Shumkonia mesophila: one gene and its partner. Each later gene encodes a partner of the first gene's protein in a complex. Links are inferred from orthologs where the notes say so. Each region holds a gene or a part of one and is shown on either strand. Other genes may lie near its edges.

Evidence for each region. Proteins that work in one complex are often made in the same cells at the same time.
Region 2: the proteins of ODR01_RS03950 (region 1) and accD are in contact, whole or in part, in a solved structure (PDB 8UXZ), measured with the Escherichia coli proteins. The link is inferred for Shumkonia mesophila from one-to-one orthologs.

What each region holds. Positions count from the first base shown.
Region 1 is NZ_JAOTID010000002.1:99,579-102,455, reverse strand. It holds ODR01_RS03950 (acetyl-CoA carboxylase biotin carboxyl carrier protein), read left to right. Parts: upstream 1-1,149; coding sequence 1,150-1,605; downstream 1,606-2,877. Other genes in the region: accC (acetyl-CoA carboxylase biotin carboxylase subunit), read left to right, coding at 1,612-2,877; thiS (sulfur carrier protein ThiS), read right to left, coding at 1-827. UniProt on the Escherichia coli protein: This protein is a component of the acetyl coenzyme A carboxylase complex; first, biotin carboxylase catalyzes the carboxylation of the carrier protein and then the transcarboxylase transfers the carboxyl group to form malonyl-CoA.
Region 2 is NZ_JAOTID010000001.1:710,230-714,485, forward strand. What follows is about bases 1,257-4,256. They hold accD (acetyl-CoA carboxylase, carboxyltransferase subunit beta), read left to right. Parts: upstream 1,257-2,264; coding sequence 2,265-3,248; downstream 3,249-4,256. Other genes in these bases: trpB (tryptophan synthase subunit beta), read left to right, coding at 1,257-1,423; trpA (tryptophan synthase subunit alpha), read left to right, coding at 1,420-2,268; ODR01_RS03245 (bifunctional folylpolyglutamate synthase/dihydrofolate synthase), read left to right, coding at 3,199-4,256. In the rest of the region: ODR01_RS03225 (phosphoribosylanthranilate isomerase), read left to right, coding at 1-71; more of trpB, read left to right, coding at 212-1,256.

The DNA.
Region 1 (2,877 bases):
CCGTCGCAGCCGAGTTCCATGGCGATGGCCGCATCCGACGCGGTGCCGACTCCGGCATCGACCAGCACCGGCACCTTGGCCTGCTCCTTGATCAGGCGGATGTTGACCGGGCTCTGGACGCCCAGGCCCGAGCCGATGGGCGCAGCCAGCGGCATGATGGCGGCGCAGCCGATCTCCTCCAGCCGCTTGGCCATGATCGGGTCGTCGCTGCAATAGACCATCACCTGGAAGCCCTCCTTGATCAGGACTTCCGCCGCCGACAGGGTTTCGATCATGTTGGGATAGAGGGTCTTCTGGTCGCCCAGGACTTCCAGCTTGACCAGATCCCAGCCGCCGGCCTCGCGGGCCAGCCGCAGGGTGCGAAGCGCATCCTCGGCGGTGAAGCAGCCGGCGGTGTTGGGAAGGTAGGTGTATTTCTTGGGATCGACATAGTCGACCAGCATCGGCTGGCTGGGGTCGGTGATGTTGACCCGGCGCACCGCCACGGTGACGATCTCGGCGCCCGACGCCTCGATGGCGCGTGCCGTCTGTTCCAGGTCCTTGTACTTGCCGGTGCCGACCAGCAGGCGCGAATGGAAGGTGCGTCCGGCCACCGTCAGCAGGTCGGCGTCGGCCGCCGCCGATGGGGCGCCGCCGCCGATGAAGTGCACGATCTCGAAGCGGTCGCTATCCTCGACCGTGACGGCGCCGTACTGCGATTTCGGCACCAGTTCCAGGTTGCGCTCGACGGCGACCTTGCGGGAATCGAGGCCCATTTCGCCCAGCATCTGATCGACGGTCAGCGGACGATCGAACCGACGTTCCTCGCCATTGATGGTTACACGCATGGGAATTTCCATCCATCTTCTTGTGGGGGCGGAGTGTAAGTATGGTTGCCTGTGCGGGCCGGATCAACCGGCCGGGGACAAGGAAACAGACTGTTAGCCGATGCAGCGCGCGTGTTATAAGTCGGGACCCAGCCACGATCAATGCGTTGATTTCAAAAAAGGTGATCCGAAGCCTTGCCTTCGACGCCCGGAAACCCGAGTATTCCGCCCCACGAAAGCCATCGGCCCGCGACGGTGGTTTTTCCATCGCCGTCCGGTTCCGAAACGCGGGTATTGCAGTAGGCCCGAGCGCCTGAACGTCTGAACGCCTGAGAGAGGATCTATGCCGAGGGAAGGAAGCAAACCGCAAATCGACTCCGCGCTTGTGCACCAGCTGGCCCAGCTGCTCGACGAGACGGGCCTGACGGAGATCGAGTACGGGACCCAGGAATGGCACCTTAGGGTCGCCAAAGGAAGCCTCGCCCCGGCCGCCTTCGCCGCCGTCGCGGCCCCTTCGGCGCCTGCCGCGGCCATTGCGGCGGTCGAAAACGACCCCGCCAAGCATCCCGGCGCCGTCCTTTCGCCCATGGTCGGCGTCGCCTACATCCGCCCCGAACCGGACGCGGCGCCGTTCATCCAGGTCGGCGACGAGGTGCGGGTCGGCCAGACGCTGGTGCTGATCGAGGCGATGAAGGTGTTCAACCCCATCAAGTGCGTGCGGGCCGGCAAGGTGACGCGCGTCCTCGTCGCCAACGGCGCCCCGGTGGAGTATGGCGAACCCCTGCTGATCGTCGAGTAACGGCGCATGTTCGAAAAAATCCTGATCGCCAATCGCGGAGAGATCGCGCTGCGCATTCACCGCGCCTGCCGCGAGATGGGCATCCGTACGGTGGCCATCCATTCGACGGCCGACGCCGACGCCATGCACGTGCGCCTGGCCGACGAGGCCATCTGCATCGGCCCGCCGGCGCCGGCCAAAAGCTATCTCAATGCGCACGCCATCCTGTCGGCGGCGACCATCAGCAACGCCGAGGCCATCCATCCCGGATACGGCTTCCTGTCGGAAAATGCCGACTTCGCCCAGATGGTCGAGGAGCACGGCTTCGTCTTCATCGGCCCGTCGCCCGACCATATCCGGCTGATGGGCGACAAGATCGTCGCCCGCACCACCGCCAAGGAAGCCGGCCTGCCGGTCGTTCCCGGCTCGCCGGGCGCCGTCGAATCGCTGGCCGAGGCCGGCACCATCGCCGCCGCCATCGGCTATCCCGTGCTGGTCAAGGCCTCGGCCGGCGGCGGCGGCCGCGGCATGCGGGTCGCCGACACCGCCGACGACCTGCAGACCGCCTTCGAGCAGGCCCGCAAGGAGGCCGAGAACTCGTTCGGCAATCCCGAGGTCTACATCGAGAAGTACCTGCGCACGCCGCGCCACATCGAGGTGCAGATCCTGGCCGACGCCCACGGCAACGTGGTCCATCTGGGCGAACGCGACTGCTCGTTGCAGCGCCGCCACCAGAAATTCCTGGAGGAAGCCCCCTCGCCGGCCCTCAACGACGTGCAACGGGCCGAAATCGGCCGCATTGCCGCCGACGCCGCCCGGAAGATCGGCTACCGCAGCCTGGGCACGATGGAATTCCTCTACGAGAACGGCGAGTTCTATTTCATCGAAATGAACACGCGCCTGCAGGTGGAGCATCCGGTGACCGAAATGATCTCGGGCCTCGACCTGGTGCGCGAGATGATCCGCGTCGCCGCCGGTGCGCCATTGGGCTTCGCGCAGGAGGACATCCGCTTCACCGGCCACTCCATCGAATGCCGCATCAACGCCGAGAATCCGGTGACCTTCCTGCCCTGCCCGGGCCGGGTCGGCGATTACCACGCGCCGGGCGGCCTGGGCGTCAGGGTCGATTCGGCGCTCTACGCCGGCTACACGGTGCCGCCCTACTACGACAGCATGATCGCCAAGCTGATCGTCTATGGGACAAACCGCAACGAGTGCCTGATGCGTTTGCGCCGCGCGCTCGAGGAATTCGTCATCGACGGCCTGGAGACGACGATTCCCCTGCATCAGCGC
Region 2 (4,256 bases), on another replicon or contig:
TCGAAGACCAGCCGGGGGTCAAGAACGTGCTGAAAATCCAGGAATTTCTGCAAGCGGCGGGGCGCTGCTGAACGAACCGTGTCGGCCTCGCCGCCGGCGGCGAAACAAAGAACTCCGTTTTGCCGCGACTTTGTGGTTTATTACCGGCCCGCGGGAGGGGCCGGTTTCGCCCATTCCCGAGGACCACCCGGATCAACGCACGATGGACAGCATGGATAAGCCGAACACCTATCGCGGCGGGCCCAACGAGCACGGGCATTTCGGCATCTACGGCGGCCGCTACGTCGCCGAGACGCTGATGCCGCTCATCCTCGAGGTCGAGCGCGCCTACGAGGCGGCCAAGGCCGACCCCACCTTCGCCGCCGAGATGGACGGCTATTTCAAGACCTACGTGGGAAGGCCGAGCCCGCTCTACTTCGCGGAACGGATGACCGCCGAGTTCGGCGGCGCCCGCATCTATCTGAAGCGCGAGGACCTCAACCACACCGGGGCGCACAAGATCAACAACTGCGTCGGCCAGGCGCTGTTGGCCCGCCGCATGGGCAAGCGGCGCATCATCGCCGAAACCGGGGCCGGCCAGCACGGCGTCGCCACCGCCACCGTCTGCGCGCTGTTCAACCTTCCGTGCGTCGTCTACATGGGCAAGACCGACATCGAGCGCCAGGCGCCCAACGTCTTTCGCATGAAGATGCTGGGGGCCGAGGTGCGCCCCGTCACCTCGGGCTCGGCGACGCTGAAGGACGCCATGAACGAGGCGCTGCGCGACTGGGTCGCCAATGTCGAGGACACCTACTATCTGATCGGCACCACCGCCGGGCCGCACCCCTATCCATCGATGGTGCGCGATTTCCAGTCGGTGATCGGCGAAGAAGTGCGCCAGCAGATGCGGGAGGCCGAGGGCCGGCTGCCCGACACCCTTTTGGCCTGCATCGGCGGCGGCTCCAATTCCATGGGTCTCTTCCATCCCTTTCTCGACGAGCCAACCGTTCGCATCGTCGCCGTCGAGGCGGCCGGAGAAGGCATCGCCACCGGCAAGCACGCCGCCAGCCTGGCGGCGGGCAGGCCCGGCGTGCTGCACGGCAACCGCACCTACCTGCTGCAGGACGCCGACGGCCAGATCGAGGAGGCCCATTCGGTGTCGGCCGGCCTCGACTATCCCGGGATTGGTCCCGAGCACGCCTGGCTGCACGACGTCGGGCGCGTCGAATACGTTTCCATCACCGATGCCGAGGCCGTCGCCGCCTTCCATCAATGCACCCGGCTGGAGGGCATCATCCCGGCGCTGGAATCGGCCCACGCCGTCGCCCATGCCGTCAAGCTGGCGCCCACCCTGGGGCCCGACAACCTGCTGGTCGTCAACATGAGCGGGCGCGGCGACAAGGATCTCGACACCATCGCCCGGCTGGAAGGGACCACGCTATGAGCGGCGCTACCCGAATCGAGCGGCGGTTCGCCGATCTCAAGGCCAAGGGGCGGGCCGGCCTCGTCACCTTCCTGACGGCGGGCGACCCCGATCCCCGGGTGTCGGCGGAAATCCTGAAAGGTCTGCCGGCGGCGGGCGCCGACCTCATCGAATTGGGCATGCCGTTCAGCGACCCGATGGCCGACGGCCCGGCCATCCAGAACAGCTCGCTCCGCGCACTGGCGGCCGGCATGACGCTGGAAAAGACTCTGCGCCTGGTGGCCGATTTCCGGCGCGGCGACGACGCCACGCCGATCATCCTGATGGGCTACTTCAACCCCATCTATGCCTTCGGCGTCGAGCGTTTCCTGGCGGCGGCCCGGAAGGCCGGCGTCGACGGCCTGATCATCGTCGACTTGCCGCCGGAGGAAGAGGCGGACCTGTGCCTGCCCGCCCGCAAGGCGGGGCTGAACTTCATCTTCCTGACGGCGCCGACCACCGACGACGTGCGGCTGCCGCGCGTGTTGGAGAGGGCCAGCGGCTTCGTCTACTACGTGTCGATCACCGGCATCACCGGCACCGCCTCGGCCTCGGTCGCCAATATCGGCGCCGCCATGGCCCGCCTCAGGCGCCACACAGACCTGCCGATCGCCGTCGGCTTCGGCATCAAGACGGCCGCGCAGGCCGCCGAGGTGGCGGCGGTGGCCGATGCCGCGGTGGTCGGCTCGGCCCTGGTCAATTGCCTGGCCGCGAACCTGAATGCCGCCGGGGTTGCGGAACCGGGGCTGGTCACGGCCGTTTTGGGTATGGTGAGCGAACTGGCCGGTGGCGTCGCCGCCGGCCGCGTTCGGGAGGACGCGCGATGAACTGGCTGAAGAACTGGGTTCGTCCGAAACTGCGCGAGCTGGTCGGCCAGCGGGAGATCCCCGAGAACCTCTGGCACAAGTGCCCGAAGTGCGAGCAGATGATCTTCCATCGCGATCTCGCCGCCAATCTTCGGGTCTGCCCGCATTGCGGCCACCACATGCGGCTCTCGGTCACCGAGCGCCTCAAGATGCTGTTCGACGATGGCGCCTATCAGATCATCGAGCTGCCGGAAGCGGTCAATGACCCGCTGCGCTTTCGCGACAGCAAGCGCTATGCCGAGCGGCTGCGCGACGCCCGCAGCAAGAACGGCACCCAGGACGCACTTTCCGTGGCGCATGGCAAGATGGGCGGCATGAACGTGGTCATCGCCGCCTTCAACTTCGATTTCATGGGCGGCTCCATGGGCATCGCCGTCGGCGAGGGCCTGCTGGCGGCGGCCCGCCTCGCCGTGGTGCAGGACGCCCCGCTCATCGTGGTCCCGGCCTCGGGCGGCGCCCGCATGCAGGAAGGCATCCTGTCCCTGATGCAGATGGTGCGCACCACGCTGGCCGTCGAGGACGTGCGCGAGGCCGGCCTGCCCTATCTGGTGGTGCTGACCGATCCGACCACCGGCGGCGTTTCGGCCTCCTTCGCCATGCTGGGCGATATTACCGTGGCCGAGCCCGGCGCGGTCATCGGCTTCGCCGGCGCCCGGGTCATCGAGCAGACCATCCGCGCCAAGCTGCCCGAGGGCTTCCAGCGGGCCGAATACCTCTACGATCACGGCATGGTCGACATCGTGGTCAACCGCCACGAGCTGCGCGCCACCCTGATCCGCATCGTCGACCTGCTGCGCAACCGCCGCCCGCCGGGGGAACTGGTGACGCTGGGCGACGCCGAGGAGGCGGCCGCCCCGGCCAAGCCGGCCCGCACGGCGGTCGCCAAGGCCTTTGCCGCCAAGGCTAAGGCCAACAAGGAAAAGGAAACGTCGGCTGAGTAGCGACCCCGTCCTCGATCGTCTGACGCGGCTGCATCCCAAGCTTATCGATCTTTCCCTCGACCGCGTCGAGGCGCTGCTGGATCGGCTCGGCCGCCCGCACGAGCGGCTGCCGCCCGTCGTCCACGTTGCCGGCACCAACGGCAAGGGCTCGGTCATCGCCTTCCTGCGGGCGATCCTGGAGACGGCGGGCTATCGGGTGCACGCCTACATCTCGCCGCATCTGGTGCGCTTCAACGAGCGCATTCGCGTGGCCGGGCGGCTGATCGATGACGACCGCCTGACGGCGTTGCTGGAGGAGTGCGAGGCGGTCAACGCGGGCGCGCCGGTCACCTTCTTCGAGATCACAACGGCCGCCGCCATGCTGGCCTTCGCCCGCACGCCGGCCGATGTCACCCTGCTGGAAACCGGCCTCGGCGGCCGCCTGGATGCCACCAACCTGGTACCCCGGCCGCTGCTTAGCGTCATCACCCCGATTTCCATGGACCACATGCAGTATCTGGGCGACACCCTCGAGCAGATCGCCGCCGAGAAGGCCGGCATCATGAAGGCCGGCGTTCCCTGCCTGACGGCGGCGCAGGGCCGCAAGGTGGCCCGCGTGCTGGAACGGCGGGCCGCGGCGCTGGGTACGCCGCTGGTGAAAGAGGGGGCGGACTGGTTCGTGCTCGGCCGCGGCGAGGGGGTGCTCTTCTGCGAGGGCGACCGTTCGCTGGCGTTGCCCCGCCCCGGGTTGCCCGGCAAGCACCAGGTGCATAACGCCGGGCTGGCGGTAGCCTGCGCCCGACGGATGGCGGGATTTTCCATCCCCGAGGCGGCCATCGCCGCCGGCCTCGGCGCCGTCGAATGGCCGGCCCGCCTGCAACGCCTGACGAAGGGGTCGCTCCCCGCCTTGCTGCCCGAGGGCTGGGAACTGTGGCTGGACGGCGGCCACAATCCGGGGGCCGGCCGCGTGCTGGCCGAGCATTTCCGCCACTGGCGGGACCGCCCGCTGCACCTGGTATTCGGCATGCT